DNA from 2 places in the Kitasatospora sp. NE20-6 genome. Region 2 is predicted to be linked to the other one. Evidence: predicted binding sites of a transcription regulator. Region 2 holds the regulator's gene; the other holds the start of a gene.
What was found. The regulator HspR, encoded in region 2, represses chaperone genes until heat shock. The targets are predictions, from matches to a motif close to TTGAGNNNNNNNNNCTCAA.

Region 1 (14,296 bases), on a different contig from region 2:
CGGCTTGTGGTGCGGGTTGTGCGCCTGCCAGCGCAGCAGGTGGAAGTAGTTCGACGGCGAGGTGGGCATCGCGACCGTCATGTTGTTCTGCGCGCACAGCTGCAGGAAGCGCTCCGGGCGGGCGGACGAGTGGTCCGGGCCCTGGCCCTCGAAGCCGTGCGGCAGCAGCAGGGTGACGCCGGAGTGCTGGCCCCACTTCTGCTCGGCGGAGGCGATGTACTCGTCGACCATGGTCTGCGCGCCGTTGACGAAGTCGCCGAACTGCGCCTCCCACATGACCAGCGCGTTCGGGCGGGTCAGCGAGTAGCCGTACTCGAAGCCCATCGCCGCGTACTCGGACAGCAGGCTGTCGTACACGGTGAAGCGGGCCTGGTCCTCCGTCAGGTACAGCAGCGGGGTGTAGTCCTCGCCGGTGTTGCGGTCGATGAGGACGGCGTGGCGCTGGCCGAAGGTGCCGCGGCGGCTGTCCTGGCCGGCGAGGCGGACGGGGTGGCCCTCCATCAGCAGCGAGCCGATGGCGAGCGCCTCGCCGGTGGCCCAGTCGATGGTGTTGTCCTCGATCGAGGCGGCGCGGCGCTGCAGCTGCGGCAGCAGGCGCGGGTGCACGGTCAGCCAGTCCGGCAGGTTGACCTGCGAGGCGGCGATCCGCTTGACCATCTCCTCGGAGATGCCGGTCTGGATGCTCACCGGGAAGTCCGCGACGGGCTTGCCGTTGGCGGCGGCCGCCGGGGCGCCCGCGGCTTCGCGGACCTCGGCGAAGACCTTCTCCAGCTGGCCCTGGAAGTCCTGGAGCGCCTGCTCCGCCTCTTCCATGGTGATGTCGCCGCGACCGATCAGGCCCTCGGTGTACAGCTTGCGCACCGAGCGCTTCTTGTCGATCAGGTCGTACATCAGCGGCTGGGTGAACGACGGGTTGTCGGCCTCGTTGTGACCGCGGCGGCGGTAGCAGATGAGGTCGATGACGACGTCCTTGTGGAACTCCTGCCGGAACTCGAAGGCGAGCCGCGCGATGCGGACCACGGCCTCCGGGTCGTCGCCGTTCACGTGGAAGATCGGCGCCTCGATCATGCGCGCGACGTCGGTGCAGTACATCGACGAGCGCGAGGACGCCGGGGCGGCGGTGAAGCCGACCTGGTTGTTCACCACGATGTGCACGGTGCCGCCGGTGCGGTAGCCGCGCAGCTGCGACATGTTCAGGGTCTCCGCGACGACGCCCTGGCCGGCGAAGGCCGCGTCGCCGTGCACCTGGATCGGCAGCACCGGGAAGGTCGTGCCGCCCTGGTCGAGGATGTCCTGCTTGGCGCGGGCGATGCCCTCGACGACCGGGTCGACCGTCTCCAGGTGGGACGGGTTGGCGGCGAGCGACACCTTGATGGTCTCGCCGTCGAGGCCGGTGAAGGTGCCCTCGGAGCCCAGGTGGTACTTGACATCGCCGGAGCCGTGCATCGACTTCGGGTCGAGGTTGCCCTCGAACTCGCCGAAGATCTTGCCGTACGGCTTGCCGACGATGTTGGCCAGCACGTTCAGGCGGCCGCGGTGGGCCATGCCGATGACGGCCTCGTCGATGCGGTGCTCGGCGGCGGCGTCGATCGTGGCGTCCAGCAGCGGGATGAGCGACTCGCCGCCCTCCAGCGAGAAACGCTTCTGCCCGACGTACTTGGTCTGCAGGAACGTCTCGAAGGCCTCGGCGGAGTTCAGCCGGCGCAGGATGCGCAGCTGCTCCTCGCGCTCGGGCTTCGTGTACGGCTTCTCCAGGCGCTCCTGCAGCCACTTGCGCTGCTTCGGGTCCTGGATGTGCATGTACTCGATGCCGACGGTGCGGCAGTACGTGTTGCGCAGCAGGCCGAGGATGTCGCGGAGCTTCATCATCTTGTTGCCGCCGAAGCCGCCGACCGCGAACTCGCGCTCCAGGTCCCACAGGGTGAGGCCGTGCTGCACGACGTCCAGGTCGGGGTGCTTGCGCTGCTTGTACTCCAGCGGGTCGGTGTCGGCCATGAGGTGGCCGCGCACGCGGTACGCGTGGATGAGCTCCATGACGCGCGCGGTCTTGTTGACCTCGTCGTCGTGGGTGGCGGCGACGTCCGTCGCCCAGCGCACCGGCTCGTAGGGGATGCGCAGCGACTCGAAGACCTCGTCGTAGAAGCCGTGCTCGCCCAGCAGGAGCTGGTGGATCGTGCGCAGGAACTCGCCGGAGGCCGCGCCCTGGATGACCCGGTGGTCGTAGGTCGAGGTCAGCGTCATGATCTTCGAGACGCCGAGGCGGGCCAGCGTCTCGGGCGAGGAGCCCTGGAACTCGGCCGGGTACTCCATGGCGCCGACGCCGACGATGGTGCCCTGGTTCTGCATGAGGCGCGGCACGGAGTGCACGGTGCCGATGCCGCCGGGGTTGGTCAGCGAGACGGTGACGCCGGTGAAGTCGTCCATCGTCAGCTTGTTGGCGCGGGCCCGGCGGACGATGTCCTCGTAGGCCTGCCAGAAGCCGAAGAAGTCGAGCGTCTCGGCCTTCTTGATGGCCGCGACGACGAGCTGGCGGTCGCCGTTCGGCTTCACCAGGTCGATGGCGAGGCCGAGGTTCACGTGCGCGGGCTTGACCAGGTAGGCCTTGCCGTCCTCCACCTTGTAGCTGTGGTTCATGCCCGGGGAGGCCTTGATGGCCTGGACCAGGGCGTAACCGATCAGGTGGGTGAAGGACACCTTGCCGCCACGGGCGCGCTGCAGGTGGTTGTTGATGACGATGCGGTTGTCGATCAGCAGCTTGGCCGGGACGGCACGCACCGACGTCGCGGTCGGCACCTCCAGCGAGGCGTCCATGTTGGTCGCGACGGCCTTGGACGGGCCGCGCAACTGGACGAGCTCGGGGCCCTGCGCGGTCGGCGCGGGGGCGGCCGCGGGAGCGGCGGCCTTCGGCGCGGGCGGCGCTGCAGGGGCTGCGGCGAGTGGCGCAGGCGCCGGCTGGACCGGCGCGGCCGGTGCAGCGGGGGCGGGCGCCGCCTCGACGGCAGGAGCGGCAGGAGCAGCAACGGTGGTCGGCGCGGGGCCGACCTGGGTTGCGGCCTGGGTCACTGGAGTCACCTCGGTACCGGGCTTGTAGTCGGCGAAAAAGTCCCACCAGGCCCGGTCTACGGAACTCGGGTCCTGGAGGTACTGCTGGTAGATCTCGTCGACGAGCCACTCGTTGGGGCCGAAGCCAGTGGTACTTGCCGAGCTGGGGGTTTCAGGGTGTGGCGACATCGGGGCAACCGCCCTCTTCCGCTTCCTTTTTGGATGGTGGACAGCGGGGATTAAGGCTACGCCTCCGACCAGTGATCGCGCAGTCCTCCGAGGCCAGGCGTCGCCCAGATCACAGTGACCGGCCGATTTTGGGCCGATTGTGCGCGTTACAAAACCGCGCAGGCAGGGAACCTGACACCTTCGCTCACCGTCATTATCCCCTGAAAACCCGACAATACGGACTCCGGGGCCGGCCCCGAGCGGGACCGGCCCCGGTATGTACCGGTTGTGTGACAACTACACCGCTATGGGCTCACCCGGCAGCGAGACCTCGATCCGGCAGCCCGGCGCGGCCTCGGCCACCCGGATCTCGCCGCCGTGCAGGTCGACCGCCCAGCGGGCGATGGCCAGGCCCAGGCCGGTGCCGCCGTCGCTGCCCGGCCCCTGGGCCGTCGCGGTGCCGCTGCGGCCGAAGCGTTCGAACACCCGCTCGCGGTCCTGCACCGGGATGCCCGGCCCCTGGTCCTCGACCTGCAGCCGCAGCCCGCCGCGCCCCTCGCCGGGCCGGGCACGCACCGTCACGGTGCCGCCGGCCGGCGAGTGCTTGCAGGCGTTGTCGACGAGGTTGGCCACCACCTGGTGCAGGCGCTCCTCGTCGGCGACGGCCGTGAGGCCGGGCGGATCGACGTCCAGGCTCAGCTGCACGTCGCCGCGCCGCCCGTACGCGCCGCCGGCGGTGGCGCCGTCGACGGTGACCCCGCGCAGCACGCCGTCCAGGAACGGGCGCACCTCGAAGGGGCGGCTGTCGAGCGGGACGACCCCGCCGTCGAGCTTGGAGAGGTCCAGCAGGTGGGTGATCAGCCGCCCGAGCCGCTCGGTCTGCTCCAGCGCCGCGCCCAGCGTCTTCGGTTCGGGCTGGACGACGCCGTCGACGACGTTCTCCAGGACGGCCCGGAGGGCGGCGATGGGCGTGCGCAGCTCGTGCGAGACGTTGGCGATGAGCTCGCGCCGGTGCCGGTCGGCGGCCTCCAGGTCGGCGGCCATGCGGTTGAACGAGTCGGCGAGCTCGCCGATCTCGTCCCGGGAGGCGGTGTCGACCCGGGTGCTGTAGTCGCCGCGGGCCATGGCGCTCGCGGCGGCGGTCATCGCGCGCAGCGGGGCGGTCAGCCCGTGCGCGAGGAACTGCATGAAGAGCAGCGACGCGATCATCGAGAAGATCATGATGATCCGGATCTGCGTCTCGGAGCGGATCGCGACGACCACCATGCCGGTCGCCAGGAAGACGGACACGATCACCAGCAGGGCGAGCTTGCCCTTGATCGATCGCACCGGGTCGAACGGGCGCATGTCGGCCCACACCCGGCGGGCGGCCCGGCCGGCCAGGCCGGGGCGCGGACGCGCGGCGGCGTCCTTGTTGCGTTGCTGCGGAAAGGTCATGGTGTCCCTGGGTGTCGGTACCCCGCGGGACGAGAGCGTGGGCCCCCCGGCGGCCCAGCCCTCGGCGCGACGCCGTCGGAGAACAGCTAGGAGAGCGGTGCCTCCAGGGCGTACCCGACGCCGTGCACCGTGCGGATCCAGCTCGCGCCGATCTTCCGGCGGAGCGCCTTGACGTGGCTGTCGACCGTGCGGGTGCCCGAGGCGTCCGTCCAGTCCCAGACCTCCGCGAGCAGCTGCTCGCGGGTGAGCACCGCGCGCGGCTGCGCGGCGAGGCAGGCCAGCAGGTCGAACTCGGTCGGCGTCAGGTGGACGTCGCCCGAGCCGAGCCGCACCCGGCGCTGCACGTGGTCGATCTCCAGCTCGCCGAAGCGCAGCGAGCCGAGGGCCGGCGTCCTCGCGGCCTGCTGGGCGCGCTCCACGCGGCGCAGCAGCACGTTGACGCGGGCGGCCAGCTCGCGCATCGAGAACGGCTTGGTCATGTAGTCGTCCGCGCCGACGCCCAGGCCGACCAGCAGGTCGGTCTCGTCGTCGCGGGCGGTGAGCATCAGGACGGGCACCGGGCGCTGCGCCTGGATCCGGCGGCACACCTCCAGGCCGTCGAAGCCGGGCAGCATGATGTCGAGCACCACGAGGTCGGGCTGCCAGGTGTGGAACCCGTCCACCGCGCCGGGGCCGTCGTGGGCCACGGCGACCTTGAAGCCCTCCGCGCCGAGCCTGGCCGCGATGGACTCGGCGATGGTGGGCTCGTCCTCCACCACCAGCACCCGCCGCTGCGTACCGACCTGGCTGCTGCCGGTCTCCTGCTGAATTTCTGTCACGGTCACGCCACCGCCCCCAGGGCTGCGGGCCGGCCACCTGTGGGGGTGGCGGGCGCCGCGTCGTAGTCGTCTTGTTCCGTCGTGGGCTTGTGCCCGGCCTGCCGTGTCCCGCAGGGCGCCGTTCCGCCGACGGCTTCCTGCGCGGCGTGGATGCGCCGTGTGGCTCGCGCACCCGGCCCGCACTCCACGCAGAGTACGGACACCGTGGGCGTTCCGGCAGATGGCTCGGGTGGATCCGGGCCATGGCCGTGCCGGTTCCCGTCCGGGACCGGGCACGGGGCGATACCTTACCGGGCGATTTTCCCGGCCGGAACGCTCTGTACGACCCCTGGCCGGGGTTGCGGTCCTTACGGAAGCGATGCTCGTCCGTGAACGGAGGGAAGGTACGGACCAAGGCGGCCGCGGACGTCGCCGAAGCTCAAGCAACCTTCACAGCTCTTACCCAGCAGGCTCCCAGGCTGGGAACGTATCGTGGTCACGACAAGGATCGACGGTGTCCTCGCGGGCACCGTCCGTGCGCATCCCCGTGCGCCCTCACCACCGCTGCGAGGGCCTCGCGCGCCGGTCCGCCGGCGGCGGACGGAGGGCCCATGGCAGGCGCCGGCCACCCGGCGGACCCACCCGGACCGCACCCGGCCGTCCGGCTGCTGCGCGGCGCGGTGCCGACCCCCCGCCGCACCCCCTTCACCGTCGCGTACCTCGCCCTGCTGCTCGGCACCACGCTCCTCGCCCGCTTCGGCGACCCCGTGCGGGTGCACCGGCTGCAGGCGCTCTCCAGCACGGACGTCCACAACCTCCTGCACCACCCCGCGCCCGCCCTGCTCGCCAGCGGCCTCTGGGTGGCCGGGCCGATCTGGACCCCCTACCTCTGGGCCTTCGCGCTGACCGTCGCCCCGCTCGAACGGCGGGTCGGCGCCGGCCCGGCCGCCGCGGTGTTCGTCGCCGGGCACGTCGGCGCGACCCTGCTCTCCCAGGGCGTCGTGCTCGCCTCGGTCGCCGCCGGCCGGCTCTCCCCGGACCTCCTCGACGCCCTCGACATCGGCGTCAGCTACGGCGTGCTCGCCTGCCTCGGGGCCCTCGCGGGGCTGCTCCGCCCGCGCGCCCGGGCGGCCGTGCTGGCCGCCGCGGCCGTGTACGTCGCGCAGTCGTCCCTCCTCGGGGCGGATCCGGTGACCGTCACCGGCCATCCGGCCGCCCTCCTCGCCGGCATCGCCCTCTGGCGGCCGCTGCGGCGCCGGATCCGCCCCGGGCCGCCCCGGACGGCAGGCCGCCCGGCACTCCCGTCGCACGCCTGAGCTGCGCCTCTCCCCGGGTCGCCGACCGATCGCCCAGAGCGAACACCGGCCGGGGAACAATCGCGCCCCGCCGATCCTTAGTCAGGTCAGCTCAACTTCACTGACTGGGGAGAGATCATGGCATCGACGTCCACACCGCTCACCCTGCCCGTGCTGCCGCTCGACGACGAGGTCGTGCTCCCCGGCATGGTCGTCCCGCTCGACCTCTCCGACGCCGAGGTCCGCGCCGCCGTCGAGGCCGCCCGGGCGGCCGGGGCCGCCGGCGCCAAGCCCCAGGTGCTGCTGGTGCCGCGGCTCGACGGCTCCTACGCCGCGGTCGGCACGCTGGCCACCGTCGAGCAGGTCGGGCGCCTCGCCGACGGAGACCCCGCCGCGCTGGTGCGCGCCGTGCGCCGGGTGCGCATCGGCGCCGGCACCACCGGCCCCGGCGCCGCGCTCTGGGTCGAGACCACGCCCTTCCGCGAGTCCTCGGTCGGCACCCCGGTGGCGGGCCGCGCCGCCGAGCTGGTCAAGGAGTACAAGGCGCTCTCCACCGAGTGGCTGCGCAAGCGCGGCGCCTGGCAGATCGTCGACCGCGTCGCCCAGATCGACGGCGTCGGCGAACTCGCCGACAACATCGGCTACGCCCCCTTCGCCACCGCCGAGCAGAAGCTCAAGGTGCTCCTGGAGGCCGACCAGCTCGCCCGCCTCGGCTACGCGCTGACGCTGCTGCGCGACCACCTCGCCGAGGAGGAGGTCAACGACACCATCCGCAAGGACGTCGAGGAGGGCGTGGCCAAGCAGCAGAAGGAGTTCCTGCTGCGCCGCCAGCTGGAGGCCGTCCGCAAGGAACTGGCCGAGCTCGACGGCGGTGCGGCCTCCGAGGAGGACGACTACCGGGCCCGGGTGGAGGCCGCCGACCTGCCGGAGAAGGTCCGCGAGGCCGCCCTCAAGGAGGTCGACAAGCTGGAGCGCTCCAGCGAGCAGTCGCCCGAGGGCTCGTGGATCCGCACCTGGCTGGACACCGTGCTGGAGCTGCCCTGGAGCGAGCGCTCCGAGGACGCGTACGACATCGCCGGCGCCCGCGCCGTGCTCGACGCCGACCACGCCGGTCTGGCGGACGTGAAGGACCGCATCGTCGAGTACCTGGCCGTCCGCAAGCGCCGCGCCGACCGGGGTCTCGGCCTCGTCGGCGGCCGCCGCGGCGGCGCGGTGCTGGCCCTGGTGGGCCCGCCCGGCGTCGGCAAGACCTCGCTCGGCGAGTCGGTGGCCCGCGCCATGGGCCGCTCCTTCGTCCGGGTGGCGCTCGGCGGCGTCCGCGACGAGGCGGAGATCCGCGGCCACCGGCGCACCTACGTCGGCGCGCTGCCCGGCCGGATCGTCCGCGCGATCAAGGAGGCCGGCTCGATGAACCCGGTCGTCCTGCTCGACGAGATCGACAAGGTCGGCTCCGACTACCGCGGCGACCCGGCCGCCGCCCTGCTGGAGGTGCTCGACCCGGCGCAGAACCACACCTTCCGCGACCACTACCTGGAGGTCGAGCTGGACCTCTCCGACGTGGTCTTCCTCGCCACCGCCAACGTGCTGGAGGCCATCCCCGAGCCGCTGCTCGACCGGATGGAGCTGGTGCGCCTCGACGGCTACACCGAGGACGAGAAGGTCGTCATCGCCCGCGACCACCTGCTGCCCCGCCAGCTGGAGAAGGCCGGGCTGAAGACGGACGAGGTCGCCGTCGACGAGGGCGCACTGCGCCGGCTGGCCGGCGAGTACACCCGCGAGGCGGGCGTGCGCACCCTGGAGCGCTCGATCGCCCGCATCCTGCGGAAGGTCGCGGCGCAGAGCGAGCTCGGCGAGCGCGAGCTGCCCGTCGCGATCGGCGCCGACGACCTGCGGGCGCTCATCGGGCGGCCGCACCACACCCCGGAGTCCGCGCAGGAGCCCGCGGAGCGGCGTACCGCGGTGCCGGGCGTGGCCACCGGCCTCGCCGTCACCGGCGCCGGCGGCGACGTCCTCTACATCGAGGCCTCGCTGGCGGACGCCGAGACCGGGTCGACCGGGCTGACCCTGACCGGGCAGCTGGGCGACGTGATGAAGGAGTCCGCGCACATCGCGCTCTCCTACCTCCGCTCGCGCGGCGCCGAGCTGGAACTGCCCGTCACCGGACTGCGGGAGCGCGGCATCCACCTGCACGTGCCCGCCGGGGCCGTCCCCAAAGACGGGCCGAGCGCCGGCGTCACCATGACGACCGCGCTGGCCTCGCTGCTCTCGGGCCGCAAGGTGCGCACCGACGTGGCGATGACGGGCGAGGTGTCGCTGACCGGGCGGGTGCTGCCGATCGGCGGGGTGAAGCAGAAGCTGCTCGCCGCCGACCGGGCCGGGATCACCACGGTGATCATCCCCAGGCGCAACGAGGCCGACCTGGACGACGTGCCGGCCGAGGTGCTGGAGCGGCTGGCCGTGCACCCGGTCGCCGACGTGCGGGAGGTGCTGGCGCTGGCCCTGGAGCCGGCGGAGGTGCCGGTCGCCGCCGCCGCGTAGCGGCAGGCACCGCGGGGCCGCGGGCGGCGGAGGAGCCGCCCGCGGCCCCGCAGGCGTGCCCGGAAGGTGAGACGACCCTTGTACGACGAACCGTCAGCACGCCAGGCTGGTCCCATGCATCGCCACGCGTACCTGAGCCGTCGACTCGACGTCGACCTGGCGTACGCGTGCTCCGCGAGCTGTCACCGCGCCCTCTGAGCGCGGTGCCCCCGCCCGGCCGAGGCCGGGAGCACGTCCGGGTGCGAGCACCGCCGCGCGGTCCTCCCTGCCCTCCTCACCCGACGGGACAACCCCATGCGCCTCGCGCTGCCCGCCCTCGCCGCCGCCGTGCTGCTCGCCCTCGCCCCGGCGGCCCCCGCCGCCGGCGCGGAGGGCTTCGGCCCGCTGCCGCCGCACAACCCGTACGCGGGCCCCGACGGCACCGCCACCATGCACGGCGACACCGGCTCCTCCGACGCGACCCCGCTGCCGGGGCCCGCCGCCGGGCCGCTCACCTCGCACCGGGCCGCGCTCGCCTCGGCCTGCCCGACCGTGCTGGTGGGCGCCGACGGCTACCCGGTCGCGCTGTGCACCGCGATCTTCGGCCTCACCCCGACCGTGCACCTGCTCGACCCGGCGACCGGGGACTCGCTGGCGTCGCTGCCGATCACCAAGGGCTCCCTGCTCGGCGGCGTCTACGCCTACCTCGACGACCGGGACCGCCTGGTCGCCGTCGACGGCGGGGGCAGCCTGCTGCGCGTCGGGCACCACCGCACCGCCACCGGCGCCTGGCAGCTCTCCGTCGACTCCTCGCTGCCGCTGGGGTCCGCGCTGCCGTCCGGCGACGCGGTCACCGGGATCTCCCCGGACTGGCAGGGCCGGGTGTGGTTCGCCACCGGCGGCGGCACGGTCGGCACCGCCGACGACCGCACCGGCACCGTCCGCACGCTCCCGCTCCCCGCGGGCGAGACGGTGGCCAACTCCATCTCCACCGCGCCCGGCGGCACCGCCGTCGCCACCACGCACGCCACCTACCTGCTGACCGCCACCGCCGACGGCACCCCGCAGATCGTCTGGCGGCAGCCGTACGACCGCGGGCCGGGCCGCAAGCCCGGGCAGCTGAGCTGGGGCACCGGGTCGACGCCGACCTTCTTCGGCCCGCGCACCGGCGGCGAGTACGTCACCGTCGTCGACAACGCCGCCCCCACCGTCAGCCTGCTGGTGTACCGCGCGGACTCCGGCGCGCAGGTCTGCTCCGTGCCCGTGCTGAAGGCCGGCGGCAGTGGCAGCGAGAACTCGCCGGTCGCGGTCGGCAACGCCGTGTTCGTCGCCTCGACCTACGGCTACCCGTACCCGAAGCTGCCGGAGGGCGCGGGCACCAGCGTGCCCGCGTCGGCGGCGTTCCGCGGCGGGCTGAGCCGGGTCGACGTCCGGGCCGACGGCTCCGGCTGCGATCTGCGCTGGGACACCGTCGTGCGCTCGGCCGCGGTGCCCCGGCTCTCCACCGCGGACGGCCTGATCCACACGGTGCTCCGCGACCCGGTGATCCCGGGCACCACGAGCACCTCCGAGCTCGACCCGTACAGCTACGCCGAGGTCGACCCGGCGACCGGCCGGGTGGTCCGGACGAAGTGGCTGGGCAGCGGCTTCATCTTCGACACGCTGCAGATGGTCGGGTCGATCGCGCCGGGCGGCGTGGTGCTCCAGGGCACCACGACGGGCGTGCTGCGCATTACCAACGGGTAGGTCCCCCGGGAGGGTCCGCCGAGTACCCGGCGGCAATCCGGGCGTGGGACACTGCCGGAATGCCGTCGCCAACTCAGCGGGCCCTGGCCCGGGTCCCGGAGCGCTGGAAGCCCACGCTGGTGCAGCACCGCAAGCTGGTGAAGTTCCTGCTGGTGGGCGGTACCTGCTTCGTGCTGACCATGGCCGTCGACCTCGGCCTCAAGTTCACCGTGCTCCAGCACAAGCCGGTCGTGGCGCTCACCGTCGCCACCGTGATCGCCACCGCCGTGTCGTACGTGCTGAACCGCCAGTGGTCCTTCCGCGCCAACGGGAAGCACCGCGAGGCGATCCTCTTCCTCGTGGTGAGCGCCCTCGCGGTGGTCGTCAACGACCTGCCGCTCGCGTTCTCCCGCTACGTGCTCGACCTGCGCGAGCCGGACGTCACCCCGCTGGTGCAGGAGGTCGCCGACTTCCTCAGCGGCATGATCGTCGGCACGCTGCTGGCCATGGTCTTCCGCTTCTGGGCGATGAACCGCTGGGTCTTCACCCGCACGCGGCTGCAGCCGCCCGCCGAGGAGCTCGAACCCGAACGGGTCTGAGCTCCCCGGTGACGGCGGCCCCGGCGGCCTCCCGGGGCCCGGCTCAGCGGGCGCCGAGCAGGTGCTCCATGGCGAGCTGGTCGAGCTGCTCGAAGGCCATGCCGCGGGCGGCGGCCGCGTCCACGTCGAACTCCTCGAACGCCGAGCGGTCGGCGAGCAGGGCGTCCAGGCCGTCCGCGACGGTCGGCACGGCCAGCTCGTCCAGGCGGGCGGCGCGCAGCGCCTCCTGCACGGCCGGGTCGGCGCGGAACGCCAGGGCCCGCTCCTTCAGCATGAGGTAGTTGGCCATGCAGCCGGCGGCCGAGGCCCAGACGCCCTCGAAGTCCTCGGTGCGCGGCGGCTTGAAGTCGAAGTGGCGCGGGCCCGCGTAGCCGGCCGACTCCAGCAGGTCGACCAGCCAGAACGCGCTGCGCAGGTCGCCGGCGCCGAAGCGCAGGTCCTGGTCGTACTTGATGCCGGACTGGCCGTTCAGGTCGATGTGGAACAGCTTGTCGTGCCACAGCGCCTGGGCGATGCCGTGGGTGAAGTTCAGGCCCGCCATCTGCTCGTGGCCGACCTCCGGGTTGAGGCCGACCTTCTCCGGGCGCTCCAGGCTGTTGATGAACGCCAGGGCGTGGCCGATGGTCGGGAGCAGGATGTCGCCGCGGGGCTCGTTCGGCTTGGGCTCGATCGCGAACCGCAGGTCGTAGCCCTTCTGGTCGACGTACTCGCCGAGCAGGTCGAAGGCCTCCTTCAGGCGGTCCAGCGCGACCCGGACGTCCTTGGAGCCGCCGTGCTCCGCACCCTCGCGGCCGCCCCAGGCGACGTACGTGGTGGCGCCGAGCTCGGCCGCCAGGTCGATGTTGCGGATGGTCTTGCGGAGCGCGTAGCGGCGCACGTCGCGGTCGTTGGAGGTGAAGCCGCCGTCCTTGAAGACCGGGTGCGTGAAGAGGTTGGTGGTGGCCATCGGCACCTTGAGGCCGGTGGCGTCCAGGGCGGCGCGGAAGCGCTTGACGACCGCGTCGCGCTCGGAGTCCGAGGAGCCGAACGGGATCAGGTCGTCGTCGTGGAAGGTCACGCCGTACGCGCCGAGCTCGGCGAGGCGGTGCACGGTCTCGACCGGGTCGAGGGCGGGGCGGGTGGCGTCGCCGAACGGGTCGCGGCCCTGCCAGCCGACGGTCCACAGGCCGAAGGTGAACTTGTCCGCGGGGGTGGGGGTGGGCATGGCGGAGTACTCCAGATCTGCCGGGGGCTATTCGTCAGGGCAGAAAACAAACTAATATCCCCAGGCACGGATGGGAAGTCCCGGCGCGGCACACGGAGTGAGACATGGCACGGATCGTCATCGGGGTGGACAGCTCCACCCAGGCCACCAAGGCCCTCGCGGTCGACACGGAGACCGGCGAGGTCCTCGGCGAGGGCCGCGCCGCGCACACCGTCACCGGCACCGGCGGCGCCCGGGAGAGCGACCCCCGGCAGTGGCGGCAGGCCCTGCACGAGGCCGTCGCGGCCACCGGCCACGCCGACCGGGCCGAGGCCGTCGCCGTCGGCGGCCAGCAGCACGGGCTCGTCACCCTCGACGCGGACGGCGCACCCGTGCACCCCGCCCTGCTGTGGAACGACACCCGCTCCGCCGGCCAGGCCGCCGCCCTCGTCGACGAGCTCGGCCCCGACGCCTGGGCCCGCCGCACCGGCAGCGTGCCCAACGCCTCCTTCACGGTCAGCAAGTGGGCCTGGCTGCGCGACCAGGGCCTCGCCGGCCGGGTCGCCGCCGTCCGCCTCCCGCACGAGTACCTCACCGAGCAGCTCACCGGCCGCCCCACCGCCGAGCGCAGCGACGCCTCCGGCACCGGCTGGTGGGGCGAGCACGGCTGGGACGAGGAGATCCTCGCCCTCGTCGGCCTCGACCCCGCGCTGCTGCCGCCCCTCGCCGAGCCCGGCACCCCGGCCGGCGAGACCCTCGGCACCCTCGGCGGCCTGCGGCCCGGCATCCCCGTCGCCCTCGGCGCGGGCGACAACGCCGCCGCCGCCCTCGGGCTCGGCCTCGGCGGCGGCCCCGGCGCCGCCCACGGACGGCCCGCCCTCTCGCTCGGCACCTCCGGCACCGTCTACGCCGTCACCCGCGGCCGCCCCGCCGACCCCGGCGGCACCGTGGCCGGCTTCGCCGCGGCCCACGGCGACTGGCTGCCCCTCGCCTGCACGCTCAACTGCACCCTCGCCGTCGACCGCATCGCCACCCTCCTCGGCCTCGACCGGCAGGCCGTCGAACCCGGCGGCGAGGCCGTCGTGCTGCCGTTCCTCGACGGCGAGCGCACCCCCGCCCTGCCGCACGCCGCCGGCCTGATCCACGGCCTGCGCCACGACACCACCCCCGGCCAGCTGCTCCAGGCCGCCTACGACGGCGCCGCCCACGCCCTGCTCACCGCCCTCGACCTCGTGCTGGAGTCCGGCGGCGAGACCGGCAGCGACCAGCCCCTGCTGCTGATCGGCGGCGGCGCCCGCGGCCGCGCCTGGCAGGACACCGTCCGCCGGCTCTCCGGCCGCGCGGTGCAGGTGCCGGCCGCCGGCGAACTCGTCGCCCTCGGCGCCGCCGCCCAGGCCGCCGGACTGCTCACCGGCGAGCACCCGGCGGCGGTCGCCCGCCGCTGGGACACGGCGGCCGGGCCCGTCCTGGAGGCGGTCGAACGGGACACCGCCACCGCGGCGCGGATCACCGCCGTCCTCTCCGACGGCGGGC
Region 2 (14,296 bases):
ACTGCTGGAGCGGGCGACGAGAATCGAACTCGCGCTATAAGCTTGGGAAGCTCATGTTCTACCATTAAACTACGCCCGCATCTGACGAGCCGTCAGCGACCGCTCGATCGATCACCACTGTACCCCATCCGGCGAGCGGCACGGCGTCCCCCGCGGACGCGCCGCGGGGCCGTGCGGGCGGGTGGCCGGGGGGCGTACTGTGTGGGCCGTTCCCGTGGCGGGCGGCGGCGAGCCGCTCCGCGGAATGTCCGGAACATCCCCTAATGTGACGCTGCGCTCGCGGCGCGGACCAGGGCCCAGGCCGACGGCCGCGCCGCGGCGCGAGGCGGACGGGGAACACGGGGAAGTATGGGAAGGGGATCGATGGAGCAGCGCACCGTCGTTCGTTGTGCCGAGGGGCACCTGTTCAGCACCACCACGTTCCCGATGCAGAATCTCGGGCCTGCGCGGCTGGGGCCGGGCCGGCTCATCAGGTGTCCGCAGTGCGGACGGCTGCGGAGTTCGGTGCCGGCGGACGTGAGCGAGCTGTCGGGAGCGCAACTGGCGCGCGCGATGCGGCTGGAGGCCGTGGAGTTCCTCGCCTGAGGGCGGTCGGGCAGCGGCGGCGGGCCCCGGGCGGGCGGATCCTGATTCGTCCGGGGCCCTTCGTTGCCCGTAACCTCGACTGCGTGCTGCTCTCTGACAAGGACATCCGGACCGAAATCGACAAGGGCCGGGTCGTCGTCGACCCGTTCGAGCCTGGGATGGTCCAGCCGTCCAGCATCGACGTCCGGCTCGACCGCTTCTTCCGGGTGTTCGAGAACCACCGGTACCCGCACATCGACCCGCGCGAGGAGCAGCCCGACCTGACCAGGCTCGTCGAGCCGGACGGGGACGAGGCGTTCATCCTGCACCCGGGCGAGTTCGTGCTGGCCTCGACGTACGAGGTGATCACGCTGCCCGACGACGTGGCCTCGCGACTGGAGGGCAAGTCGAGCCTGGGCCGGCTGGGCCTGCTCACGCACTCCACGGCGGGCTTCATCGACCCGGGCTTCAGCGGTCACGTCACGCTGGAGCTGTCGAACGTCGCCACCCTGCCGATCAAGCTCTACCCGGGCATGAAGATCGGGCAGCTCTGCCTGTTCCGCCTGTCGTCGCCGTCCGAGCACCCGTACGGTTCGGCGCGGTACGGCTCGCGCTACCAGGGCCAGCGCGGCCCGACGCCGTCGCGGTCGTACCTGAACTTCCACCGGACGGACGTCTGACCGGGTTCTCCACCCCGCGCATGCGACAGCGGGCCGCCGATCGGTGATCGGCGGCCCGCTGTCGTGCGGGTGCGTTACTTGGTGTCCGTCAGGCAGAGCACGAACTTCTCGCTGCCCAGCTGCTGGGCGAGGCCCGCGGTGTAGCCCTCGACGGACTCGCAGACCTGGGGGTCGAAGCTGTTGTCGACGACCGACAGCACCTTGTAGTTGGCGGCGGCGTCGCTGCAGTCGAGGGTCTTGACGTCCGGGTTGTTGTCGCTGCCGCTGACCTTCACGCACTGGCCGGGCTTGGCGTGCACCGGGTCGTCCGAGAGGAGGTCGCTGACGACGACCTTCACGCCGACGATGACCACGAACGTGATCACACCGGCGATGATCTTCTTCGCCTTGCCCTTCTTCGGTGCGGCCGGCGGGACGGCCTGGGCGTACCCGCCGGGCATCTGGCCGGGCGAGGCGTAGCCGGGGGCGGGCTGGCCGGGGGCGGGCTGACCGTAGGCCTCGGCGGGGCCGGAGGCCCCCTGAGCCGACGGGTCGGCGGTGGGCTGGCCGTAGGGCGGCTGCGGGGAAGTCATGGTGGTCCTCGGCGGTGATCGGTCTGCTTCGTGTGGATTGCAGCCGAACGCTACCGACGGGCACGGACGAACCGCCCTGCACAATTCGATCAAATGCCGCAATACCGCACTGCGTTATGGATCTGCAACGCCGAATCCGGACAAATACCGGAACTTCTCGCCGTTTCGGTGAGTTCAGGCCCGCTTCGGCCGGGTGACGGCCACCAGCTCGCTGCCGTCGGCGGAGAGGCGCAGCTCGGTGCGCAGCTCGGAGAGCTCCCCGAGGTGGTGCAGGTGGGTGCCGCCGCAGAAGATCTCGGCGCGGCCGGCGGGCAGCTCGCACTGCCAGCGCCGGCGGGCGGTCAGCTCGGGCCCCGGCACGTCGATCCGGACGGCCGCGTCGGCCGCGACCCAGGCGGCGAGCTGCTCGTCGACCGCCTCCGTGACGGCCTGCAGGTCGTCCGCGAGGGCGGCGAAACCGTCGCCGGCCTCGGTGGTGAAGCCCTTCTTCCGGAGCGACTTGCCGAGCCGGTAGGTGTCGGTGCTGGCCTCGGTGTCCATCACCGAGGACGCCATGGCGAGGCTGTCGAAGTCGGGGTTGCCGAAGGCGTCGCTGCGGCCCGGGTCCTTGCGCCAGCGCGGGGCGAGCGCGGCGTTGAGGGCGAGGGCGAGCAGGTGGCAGCCGCTGTGCGCGGCGGAGAGCAGGGCGCGGCGTCCGGCGTCGACCTGCAGCCCGGCGGTGCTGCCGACGGCGTCGGCGGGCTCGTCCTCGACGACGTGCAGCACCAGCCAGGACCACGCCTCGTCGCCGCGGCGCACCGGGATGTCGGCGCCGACCAGCAGGCCTCCGCCGTCGGGCCCGACGGCGCCGGTCAGGCAGTCGACCACGGGGTGCACGACACCGCCGACGGTGAGCGTGCCGAGGTCGGCGGGCTGGTCGGGCCAGGTATGGTCGAGCGGGTGGAAGGGCGTCGACGCGGTGACGACGGCGTACCGGCCGCCGTCCAGCGGGTGCACGGCGAGCACCGGGGAGTCGCCGCTCACCGCGCCGGACGGGAAGGTGACGTGGGTGGTGGGGAGGGTCATGAGGGTGCTCCGGGCAGCGGCGTGGGAGGGAGGAGGACGGACCGTCCACCCTATCGCCGCAGCCCGGGCCCCCTGCGGTCCGCGGCGCCCGGCCGGGCCGGGTTCCGTTCCCGCCCGGCCCGGCGGCCGCGGTGCGGCGTCAGCTGAGCGTCGGCAGCTTGATCAGGACGAGCAGCGCGAGCAGCTGCAGCGCGGAGGCCCCGGCCGCCTTGCCCCAGGGCAGGTCGTGCACCCGGCGGACCATCGTGGTCAGCAGCACGGCGCAGACCAGCCAGGTCGCCCAGCCGACCACCTGCACGACCACGTTGTCGCCGGGCAGGAAGAGCGCCAGGAGCAGGCGCGGCACGTCGCTCGTCCAGCCGATCAGCACCGCCAGGCCGACGGTCGACTGCCACGGGCCGTCCCCGCCGAGCTGCCGGGCGAGGGCGTACGTGACCCCGCCGAGCATCGCCCCGGCGAGCGCGAACCCGATCGCGGCGGCGACGAGCGCCCACGCGGCGACCGAGAAGGTGGAGTTGACGATGTCGTCGCGGGTGGAGCCCATGCCGAACACCGCGAGCACGCCGTAGACCAGGGACACGACCAGGGCCGGGAGCCACGCCTGGTGGTCGCGCATGCGGTCGAAGGTGCGGGCCGGCTCGCGGTAGATGCCGACGAGCAGTTCCTTCCAGCCGGGCCGGGGCCCGGCGATGCGCGGGGCGACCTGCCCGCCGGCCCGGTAGACGCCGACGTTGTCCTGGGTGGCCGCGTACGGCTCGTCCTGGTAGCCGTGGTCGCCGGCGACGGGGAAGGCCCGGGTGTAGCCCTGCTGGTCGGCGCCGTAGCCGTCCGCGGGGCCGCCGGGGTGCAGCGGCCCGCCCGGGTACGGCGCGCCGGCCCCGGGGGGCGGTCCGTCGGGTCCTTGCGGGGTGTTCGGTCCGGGGTATCCCTGGTAGGGCGCCGTGAAGTACTCGGGCTCCCCGGTGGGCCCACCGCCGGACTGCTGCCGCGGCGACGGGTCCGCGGGCGCGGACCATCCCCGTCGGGGATCTGCGCCCTGCCCGTTGTCGTATCGATTGCCAGCCACGTCTCGACGGTACCTGCTCGGGCTGACCGGCCGTCGGCCGAGCGCGGGGCGGGCGCCGGATTGCAGCCGTCCTGTGACGACCGGGCCGCCTGCCGGGAGTCCGGCAGGCGGCCCGGGGGTCAGCGCTGGGCGCCGATGGCCGGCCCGTGCACGGCGGCGGCCGCGGACTCGCCGGCCGGGCAGCCGCCGGGGCCTGCGGTGGTGCGGACGGCGCCGACCGGCAGCAGGGTGCCGCAGGCGATGCGCAGGCCGCTCGGCAGCTCGTTGTCGGACTCGACGGTGGCGCCGTCGCCGATGACGGCGCCGTCCAGCGAGGTGCGGGCGCCGATGACGGCGTAGGCGCCGACGATGGAGTCCTTCACGAACGCGTCGGCACCGATCACCGCGCCGGGCAGGACGACGCTGCCCTCGACGATCGCGCCGGCCTCGATCTCGGCGCCCTCGGAGACGACGGTGCCGTTGCCGAGCACCGCTCCCGGGTCGACCTGGGCCCCGGGCAGGAGCAGCGCCTCACCGGTCGGGCCGGGGACGGCCGGGGAGTCGACCTTGCCGAGGACGAGGTCGGCGGAGCCGCGGACGAACGCGGCGGGCGTGCCGAGGTCCAGCCAGTACGAGGTGTCGACGACCCCGCGGAGGTGCGCCCCGGTGGAGAGCAGCTCCGGGAAGGTCTCGCGCTCGACGGAGACCTCGCGGCCCGCCGGGATGCGGTCGATCACCGAACGGGTGAAGACGTAGCAGCCGGCGTTCACCTGGTCGGTGACGATCTGCTCGGGCGTCTCGGGCTTCTCCAGGAACTCCAGCACCCGGCCGTCGGCGTCGGTCGGCACCAGGCCGAACGCGCGCGGGTCCTCGACGCGGGTCAGGTGCAGGGTGACGTCGGCGCCCGCGGCGACGTGGCCGTCCCGCAGCGCCGCGATGTCGAGGCCGGAGAGGATGTCGCCGTTGAAGACGAGCACCGGCTCGTCGGGGCCGCAGGTGAGGCCCGCGGCGGCGTTGCGGATGGCGCCGCCGGTGCCGAGCGGCTCCTTCTCGGTGAAGTAGACGAGCTCGATGCCGTAGGGGCTGCCGTCCTGGAAGTGGTCCTCGAAGACCTCGGCGAGGTAGGAGGTGGCGAGCACGACCCGGGTGACGCCGGCCGCGGCGGCGCGGGCCAGCTGGTGCGCGATGAAGGGCACCCCGGCGACGGGCAGCATCGGCTTCGGCGTGTGGGTGGTCAGCGGGCGCAGCCGGGTGCCCTTGCCACCGACCAGCATGATCGCTTCGGTCATGGTGTGAGCTTCTCCCCTAGTTCCGGTACAGGCCCGGTCTTCGTCATCGGCGACCGGTGCCGTGTTCGACGGCGTGGCTGGCTCCGGGCCCCTCCGGCCCTCCGCCAGCAGACCCGCAGACCGCGCGTCCAGCGCCTACTGTATTTGCTCCCGGGGGCCCTCGTTCCCGAGGCTCCCCGGTTGTCTCCTCCACCGGCGCGCGGCGCTCCGTGCGCGGGCCCGGCCAGGTCCGGGCGCCGCGGTCCCCGGCACCGCCTTCGCCCCGCCCGGTGCCGCCACCGCCCGGTTCCGCCACCGCTCGGACGGCACCGGCCCCGTGCGCCGCGGGGGCGTACGGGGCCGGTGGGGCCTGCGGGCGGGCCGTCAGGCGTCGACGGGCTCCGGATCGGGTTCGGGCTCGACCGGCTGGGCCTTGACGGAGTCGAGCAGCAGCTGCGCCACGTCGACGACCTTCAGGTGTTCCTTGGCCGCGCCCTCGTTCTTCTTGCCGTTGACCGAGTCGGAGAGCATGACGAGGCAGAACGGGCAGGCGGTGGAGACGATGTCCGGGTTGAGGGACAGCGCCTCGTCCACGCGCTCGGTGTTGATGCGCTTGCCGATCCGCTCCTCCATCCACATCCGCGCGCCGCCGGCGCCGCAGCAGAAGCCGCGCTCCTTGTGGCGGTGCATCTCCTGCTGGCGGAGGCCCGGGACCTTGTCCATGATCTCGCGCGGCGGGCTGTAGACCTTGTTGTGGCGGCCCAGGTAGCAGGGGTCGTGGTAGGTGATCAGGCCCTCGACCGGGTTGACCGGGACGAGCTTGCCCTCGTCGATGAGGTGCTGCAGCAGCTGGGTGTGGTGGATGACCTCGAAGTGGCCGCCCAGCTGGGGGTACTCGTTGGCGATGGTGTTGAAGCAGTGCGGGCAGGTGGCGACGATCCGCTTGACCGGGGCGTCCTCCAGCGCGGCGTTCAGCGTCTCGACGTTCTGCGCGCCGAGCATCTGGAAGAGGAACTCGTTGCCCAGGCGGCGGGCGGAGTCACCGGTGCAGGACTCCTCCTTGCCGAGGATCGCGAACGCCACGCCCGCGGTGTGCAGGAGTTCGGCGAAGGCCTTGGTGGTCTTCTTGGCCCGGTCCTCCAGCGCGCCGGCGCAGCCGACCCAGTAGAGGTACTCGACCTCGGCGGGGTCGATGTCCTCGCCGATCACCGGCACCTCGATGCCGGTCTCCTTCTTGAGCTCCTTGACCCAGTCGAGGCGGGCCTTGGTGGCCATGCCCCACGGGTTGCCCTTGTTCTCCAGGTTCTTGAGCATCGTCCCGGCCTCGGTCGGGAAGGAGCTCTCGATCATGACCTGGTAGCGGCGCATGTCGACGATGTGGTCGATGTGCTCGATGTCGACCGGGCACTGCTCGACGCAGGCGCCGCAGGTGGTGCAGGACCAGAGGACGTCGGGGTCGATGACACCGCCCTCCTCGGCGGTGCCGACGAGCGGGCGCTCGGCCTCGGCGAGGGCCGCGGCGGGCACGCCGGCGAGCTGCTCGGCGGTGGCCCGCTCCTCGCCCTCCATGTCCTTGCCGCCGCCGGCGAGGAGGTAGGGGGCCTTGGCGAAGGCGTGCTCGCGGAGGCTCATGACGAGGAGCTTCGGGGAGAGCGGCTTGCCGGTGTTCCACGCGGGGCACTGCGACTGGCAGCGGCCGCACTCGGTGCAGGTGGAGAAGTCGAGGATGCCCTTCCAGGAGAAGTGCTCGACCTGGGAGGCGCCGAAGACGGCGTCGTCGGCCGGGTCCTCGAAGTCGATCGGCGTGCCGCCGCTCGTCATCGGGCGGAGGGCGCCGAGGGCGGTGCCGCCGTCGTCCTCGCGCTTGAAGTAGATGTTGAAGAACGCGAGGAACCGGTGCCAGGCGACGCCCATCGAGGGGTTGACGCCGATGGTGATCGCCCACGCGAAGGAGATGCAGATCTTCAGCATCGCGAAGAGGTAGACGAGGTTCTCCAGCGTGCCGTGCGACAGGCCCCGGAAGGCCGCGACCAGCGGGTAGGAGATCAGGTAGGCCGGGTCGTACGACTCGACGCCGGCGAGCGCGCCCTCCAGGCCGCGGAGGATCATGATGCAGAGGCCGATGCCGAGGATCGTGTACTCGACGTAGAAGGCCTGCCAGGCGATCGAGCCGGCGAAGCGGGACTTGCGGCCGGCGCGGGACGGCAGGCTCAGCAGCCGGATCACGATGAGGGCGGCGATGCCGAGGGTGGTCAGGGTGCCGATGAGCTCGGTGAAGACCTCGAACGGCAGCCAGTGGCCGATGACCGGCAGCACCCACTCGGCGTCGAAGAGCTGGCCGAAGGCGTTGACCAGGGTCAGCACGAGCGAGAAGAAACCGACCGCGACGAACCAGTGGGCGACGCCGACGACGCCCCAGCGGTTCATCCGGGTGTGGCCGAGGAACTCGACCGCGACCGTCTTCACCCGCTGCACGGGCTGTCCGGTACGGGTGGGGTCCGGCTGGCCGGTCCTCACCACCTTGTAGATGTACGCGGCCGCGCGTGCGGCGAGCGCGGTGCCGATCACAGTGGTGACCAGCGAGATGACGATCGCTGCTAGCTGCATCGGCTCTCCGTCTCCAGCGGCTGGGTCAAGGGGTTCCCCCTGAGTGTACTGGTCGGTAACTTTTCGCCCCAACGCCCGGACATTACCGTCCCGTAGCACTCCATCAGAAGATGCTCAAGATATGGCGACTGTCACTAAGGACATACTCACCCGCCGGACGGCGCCGCACGCCGCACGGCACTCCCACCCGGACGGAGCATCTTCCGCGCAGCAAAGTTGAGCGCCACCGGCTCAGGCCTGTTGACGGTCCACGATCGGTCGTGCATGCTTGAGCGCGTACCACTCAACTCTTCGTGGAGGTATTTACGATGGCACGCGCGGTCGGCATCGACCTCGGTACGACGAACTCTGTCGTCAGTGTTCTTGAGGGCGGTGAGCCCACGGTCATCACCAACGCCGAGGGCGCTCGGACCACGCCGTCCGTCGTCGCTTTCGCCAAGAACGGCGAGGTCCTGGTGGGCGAGGTCGCCAAGCGCCAGGCGGTCACGAACGTCGACAGGACCATCCGGTCGGTCAAGCGCCACATGGGCACCGACTGGAAGATCAACCTGGACGGGAAGGACTTCAACCCCCAGCAGATCTCCGCCTTCATCCTGCAGAAGCTCAAGCGGGACGCCGAGTCGTACCTGGGCGAGACGGTCACCGACGCCGTCATCACCGTCCCGGCGTACTTCAACGACTCCGAGCGCCAGGCGACCAAGGAGGCCGGTGAGATCGCGGGCCTCAACGTCCTGCGCATCGTCAACGAGCCGACCGCCGCCGCCCTGGCCTACGGCCTCGACAAGGACGACCAGACCATCCTGGTCTTCGACCTCGGCGGTGGCACCTTCGACGTCTCCCTGCTGGAGATCGGCGACGGCGTCGTCGAGGTGAAGGCGACCAACGGCGACAACCACCTCGGCGGCGACGACTGGGACCAGCGCGTCGTCGACCACCTGGTGAAGGTCTTCCACTCCGGTCACGGAGTCGACCTCTCCAAGGACAAGATGGCCCTCCAGCGCCTCCGCGAGGCCTCCGAGAAGGCCAAGATCGAGCTGTCCTCGTCCTCCGAGACCTCGATCAACCTGCCCTACATCACGGCCTCCGCCGAGGGCCCGCTGCACCTGGACGAGAAGCTCTCCCGCGCCCAGTTCCAGCAGCTCACCGCTGACCTCCTGGACCGCTGCAAGCACCCGTTCCACAACGTCATCAAGGACGCCGGCATCGCGCTGTCCGAGATCGACCACGTGGTCCTGGTCGGCGGCTCCACCCGCATGCCGGCCGTCGCCGAGCTCGTCAAGGAGCTGACCGGCGGCCAGGACGCCAACAAGGGCGTGAACCCGGACGAGGTCGTCGCCATCGGCGCCGCCCTGCAGGCCGGTGTCCTCAAGGGCGAGGTCAAGGACGTCCTGCTGCTCGACGTCACCCCGCTGTCCCTCGGCATCGAGACCAAGGGCGGCATCATGACCAAGCTGATCGAGCGCAACACCACGATCCCGACCAAGCGCTCCGAGATCTTCACGACGGCCGAGGACAACCAGCCGTCCGTGCAGATCCAGGTCTACCAGGGCGAGCGCGAGATCGCGGCGTACAACAAGAAGCTCGGCATGTTCGAGCTGACCGGCCTCCCGCCGGCCCCCCGCGGCCTGCCGCAGATCGAGGTCACCTTCGACATCGACGCCAACGGCATCATGCACGTCGGCGCGAAGGACCTCGGCACCGGCAAGGAGCAGCGGATGACCGTCACCGGCGGCTCCTCGCTGCCGAAGGACGAGGTCGACCGCATGCGCCGCGAGGCCGAGCAGTACGCGGAGGAGGACACCAAGCGCCGCGAGGCCGTGGAGACCCGCAACCAGGGCGAGCAGCTCGTCTACTCGACCGAGAAGTTCATCGCGGACAACTCCGACAAGCTCCCCGCCGACGTCAAGACCGAGGTCGAGACCGCGATCGGCGAGCTCAAGGAAGCGCTGAAGGGCGAGGACATCGCCACGATCCGCGAGGCCACCGAGAAGGTCTCCACCACCGCCCAGAAGCTCGGCGCCGCGCTGTACGCGCAGGCCGACGCCGCCGGTGCGGCCGGTGCGGGCGCCGACGCGGGCGCGGGTGCCAAGGACGACGACGTGGTCGACGCGGAGATCATCGACGACGAGAAGCCCAAGGGCGGTGCCGCATGACGGAGAAGCCGCAGGGCGGCAAGCCCGGCGACGACTCCGCCGCCGAGGAGGCCGTCCTCAAGGCCGCCGAGGAAGCCGTCGCCGGGTCCGGCGCCGACGAGCTCGCCGCCGCCAGGCGTGAGGCGAGCGAGCGCACCGCCGACCTGCAGCGCCTGCAGGCGGAGTACCAGAACTACCGCAAGCGGGTCGAGCGCGACCGTCTGACGGTCCGTGAGATCGCCGTCTCCAACATCCTGGAGGCGCTGATCCCGGTGCTGGACGACATCGGCCGTGCCCGCGACCACGGTGAGGTGACGGGCGGCTTCAAGTCCGTCTCCGACAACCTGGAGACGGTGGTCGCCAAGCTGGGCCTGCAGCAGTTCGGCAAGGAGGGCGAGCCCTTCGACCCGACCCTGCACGAGGCGCTGATGCACAGCTACTCCTCGGACGTCACCGAGGACACCTGTGTGCAGATCCTGCAGCCGGGTTACCGGATCGGCGAGCGGATCATCCGCCCGGCGATGGTCGCCGTCGCGGAGCCCCAGCCGGGCACCCAGACCACGTCCGCCCCGGACGCCGCCGACAAGGCGGAGTCCGACAAGGGTGACGGCGCGGCGGACAGCTGACAATCTGTGCGCTGCGGAGTCGTACCACCGACGTCGTCGGGTACGACTCCGCAGCGCCGTTTGAACACATTTCGGGAGGTGGCGGCAGCCATGAGCACCAAGGACTACGTGGAGAAGGACTACTACAAGGTCCTCGGCGTGCCCAAGGACGCCACACCCGCAGAGATCAAGAAGACCTACCGCAAGCTCGCCCGCGAGTTCCACCCCGACGCCAACAAGGGTGACGCGAAGGCCGAGGAGCGGTTCAAGGACATCTCCGAGGCGTACGACGTGCTCTCGGACGAGAAGCGCCGCAAGGAGTACGACGAGGCCCGCAGCCTCTTCGGCACCGGCGGTTTCCGGTCCGGCGGCCCGAACGGCGGCGGCAACTACAACTTCGACTTCGGCGACCTCTTCGCCGGGTCCGGCGGCGGGGGCGGAGGCGGCGGCGGAGGCCTCGGCGACGTCTTCGGCGGGCTGTTCAACCGCGGCGGCCGGCAGGCCCAGCCGCGGCGCGGCGCCGACGTCGAGACCGAGGTGACGCTGGCCTTCGTCGAGGCCGTCGACGGCGCAACCGTGCCCCTGCGGATGACCAGCCAGGCCCCGTGCCGCACCTGCGCGGGCACCGGCGCCAAGGCCGGCACGACCCCGCGGGTCTGCCCGACCTGCGTCGGCGCGGGCACCGTCAGCCGGGGCCAGGGCGCGTTCGCGCTGTCCGAGCCCTGCCGCGACTGCAAGGGCCGCGGCATGCTCGTCGACGACCCGTGCACCGTCTGCCACGGCAGCGGCCGCGCCTCGTCCGCCCGCACCATGCAGGTGCGCATCCCCGCGGGCGTCCAGGACGGCCAGCGGATCCGCCTCAAGGGCAAGGGCGCCCAGGGCGAGCGCGGCGGCCAGCCGGGCGACCTCTACGTCAGCGTGCACGTCGACGACCACCCGGTGTTCGGCCGCAAGGCCGACAACCTCACCGTGACCGTGCCGGTGACCTTCCCCGAAGCCGCCCTCGGCGGGACCATCGAGGTCCCGACCCTCAACGGCCCCGCGGTGCGGCTGAAGCTGCCGTCCGGCAGCGCCAACGGCCTCACCCTCAGGGCCCGGGGCAAGGGCGCCACCCGCAAGGACGGAACCCGCGGCGACCTCCTGGTCACCGTCGAGGTCGTCGTCCCCAAGCACGTCAGCGGCGACGCGCTGACCGCACTGGAGCAGTACCGCGAGGCCACCGCCTCCGACGACCCGCGAGCCGCCCTCTTCGAGGCGGCGGAGGGAGCGTGACCAGATGACGACGACCCCTGACAGCCCGATCGGCCCGGGCATCGGCGAAGGACTCCCCGGCGGCCCCGGCCGCCGGCCGTCCGCCGGCCGCACCACCCCGGCGCCGCACTACGTCCTGACCGAGGACACGCCCGTCTACGTCATCTCGGTCGCCGCCGAACTCTCCGGCCTGCACCCGCAGACCCTGCGGCAGTACGACCGGCTCGGCCTGGTCTGCCCGGACCGCACCGCGGGCCGCGGCCGGCGCTACTCCGCCCGGGACATCCAGCAGCTCCGCGAGGTGCAGCGGCTCTCCCAGGACGAGGGCATCAACCTCGCCGGCATCAAGCGGATCATCGAGCTGGAGAACCAGGTCGCCGCCCTCCAGTCGCGGATCTCCGAGCTGGCCGACGCCCTCGACGGCGCCGCCTCCGCCCTCCAGCAGCGCGAGGCCGCCGTGCACGCCTCCTACCGCCGCGACCTCGTTCCCTACCAGCAGGTGCAGCAGTCGAGCGCCCTGGTCGTCTGGCGTCCGAAGCGCTGACCGGCCGCGACCGCGACCGTCCGCCGCGCGCAGCCGCCGGTTCCCTCCGACAGGGGGGTGCCGGCGGCTCGGCGTTGGTGAGAGAGTGCGGGGTGAATCCACCGGGAGACCGGGTGTAAACAACAGCCGCAGGGTGCTTGTCACGGCCTAAAATCGCAACCGGCGGCTGCACGACACCGCCGACCACAGGGTCACGCCGAGTCCAGTCCTCCCCGGGAGCCGCACATGAGTGAGACAGCCGAGTCCGGCGTCACCTCCGGCGGCCCCGGCGTGCTCTCCGACGAGGCACGCGTGCTGTACCGCTCGATCATCGGCTGCGGCGGCCGGCTGCCGGCCTCGGACGGCACGGCGACCGACTCCGCCCCGCTGAAGGAACTGCAGGAGATCGGGCTCCTCGTGCCCGACACCGACGACGCCACCCTCCTGATAGCCGTCGATCCCCAGCGCCTCTCCGCGTCGCTCAGCGCCGCGTGGCAGCGCAGGGCGCTCGACCTGCTGACCCGGGCGATCGCCCTTCCGTCGGACCTGCAGGAACTGGCCGAGGCGTTCAACACGCCGGAACAGGTCGGCGGGACCATCCAGTACGTACGCGGAAAAGTTCTGATCAATCAGCAATTGGAACAACTCGTGGCGGGCTGCGCGACGGAGATCCTCACCGCCCAGCCGGGCGGCCCCCGCCCGCCGGACGCCCTCGCCGGCGTCATCGACCGCGACCTGGAGGCGCTGCGCCGCGGCGTGAAGCTCCGCCTGCTCTACCACCCGAGCACCCGCTACCACGCGCCCAGCAGGGAGTTCGTCGCGGCGATCACCAGTGGGGGGGCACGCGTCCGCACGCTGGACGACTCCTACACGCGGCTGATCGTCATCGACCGTCGCACGGCGGTCATCCCGGTCGCCGGGGACCTCAACGTGGCGGCCTTCGTCCATGACGAGGCAGTGGTCAACTACCTCATCGACGAGGTCTTCGAACGGAACTGGAACCGCGGCCTGGACTTCGACGGCTCGAACGCCGTCCCCCAGGAGGTGGTCTCCGGCCTCCGCCAGGCCATCATCGACCTTCTGCTCAAGGGCACGAACCACCGGGTGATCGCCCGGAAGCTCGGCATCAGCGAGCGCACCCTGGCCCGCCACATCGCCGAGATGCGCGAGGAGCACAACGTCGAGTCGCTCTTCCAGCTCGGCTACGTGCTGGCTCGCACCAGCATCGACCCGCCGCCGGCGCCCGACGATCTCGTGTGACCACTGTCACGGACGGACCGTCAGGCGCCGGCGCTACCGGACTCCGGACGGCACTCCCCCGTGTACGACATCGCAGCTCCTGAGCTCAGGACCACGAAGTGTCGAAGGCCGTCACCGTGGCAACTGCCGGCGGATCCGCCGGCGAGGACGTGCTGACGCCGATCAGTGCGGCAGCGCCAACAGCCAGCGCCACGACCGTGATACGAACGAAACGGCGCACGCGGGACATGCAACCACTCCCTGTCTGTGAGCTCTCGATACGGGCGAACAAATCACTTCGACTCGCACAATCGTCCACATGATGCCGTATATAGCGCTCGCGTGTCACGATCGCGCCGCTGGCGGAAGTGCGTCATCTCCCTGCCAGGCAGCCAGATGACACCTCGAAGCTGTGGACGCAGGCCGTCGGAGCGGTAGACGATCAGTTTGCTCGCAATGGGTATCGGCTCGAACACCACACTTGCCGATGCACCTTCAAGAATTCGGCACCGCGCTCCGCAATGCACGAATGACCCGATCTACCAGCAAAGATCCCCGCCGCCCACAGAGATCCCGATGCTCCTTCGGTCGGCCTTTCCCCCGGAGTCGTCATGAGTGAGCCCTACCTGCGCCATCGGACCGCCCAATCCCCCGAGGGCCGACGTGCACGGGTCTTCCTGGCCGCGCCGCTGATGCGGCTGACCGGACCGGCGGACAGTGTCGTCACCATGGCCAGCCGTACCCG

Region 1: a site for HspR is predicted at 6,837-6,855, ahead of lon (endopeptidase La). Genes of this name have one in related genera too.

What each region holds. Positions count from the first base shown of each region.
Region 1 is NZ_BPRL01000038.1:13,940-28,235, forward strand. Features, by position in the region: gene SNE206_RS24355 (multifunctional oxoglutarate decarboxylase/oxoglutarate dehydrogenase thiamine pyrophosphate-binding subunit/dihydrolipoyllysine-residue succinyltransferase subunit) at 1-3,231, opposite strand, end outside; gene SNE206_RS24360 (ATP-binding protein) at 3,508-4,647, opposite strand; gene SNE206_RS24365 (response regulator transcription factor) at 4,734-5,465, opposite strand; gene SNE206_RS24370 (rhomboid-like protein) at 6,056-6,760, shown strand; gene lon (endopeptidase La) at 6,878-9,277, shown strand; gene SNE206_RS24380 (hypothetical protein) at 9,572-11,002, shown strand; gene SNE206_RS24385 (GtrA family protein) at 11,062-11,580, shown strand; gene xylA (xylose isomerase) at 11,624-12,784, opposite strand; gene xylB (xylulokinase) at 12,889-14,296, shown strand, end outside.
Region 2 is NZ_BPRL01000007.1:104,508-118,803, reverse strand. Features, by position in the region: tRNA gene SNE206_RS08885 (tRNA-Gly) at 6-79, opposite strand; gene SNE206_RS08880 (hypothetical protein) at 349-585, shown strand; gene dcd (dCTP deaminase) at 669-1,244, shown strand; gene SNE206_RS08870 (hypothetical protein) at 1,319-1,816, opposite strand; gene SNE206_RS08865 (metal-dependent hydrolase) at 1,991-2,881, opposite strand; gene SNE206_RS08860 (Yip1 family protein) at 3,021-3,947, opposite strand; partial or broken gene SNE206_RS08855 (sugar phosphate nucleotidyltransferase) at 4,151-5,215, opposite strand; gene SNE206_RS08850 ((Fe-S)-binding protein) at 5,579-7,801, opposite strand; gene dnaK (molecular chaperone DnaK) at 8,110-9,954, shown strand; gene grpE (nucleotide exchange factor GrpE) at 9,951-10,559, shown strand; gene dnaJ (molecular chaperone DnaJ) at 10,650-11,810, shown strand; gene SNE206_RS08830 (heat shock protein transcriptional repressor HspR) at 11,815-12,333, shown strand; gene SNE206_RS08825 (helix-turn-helix domain-containing protein) at 12,559-13,572, shown strand; gene SNE206_RS08820 (hypothetical protein) at 14,163-14,296, shown strand, end outside.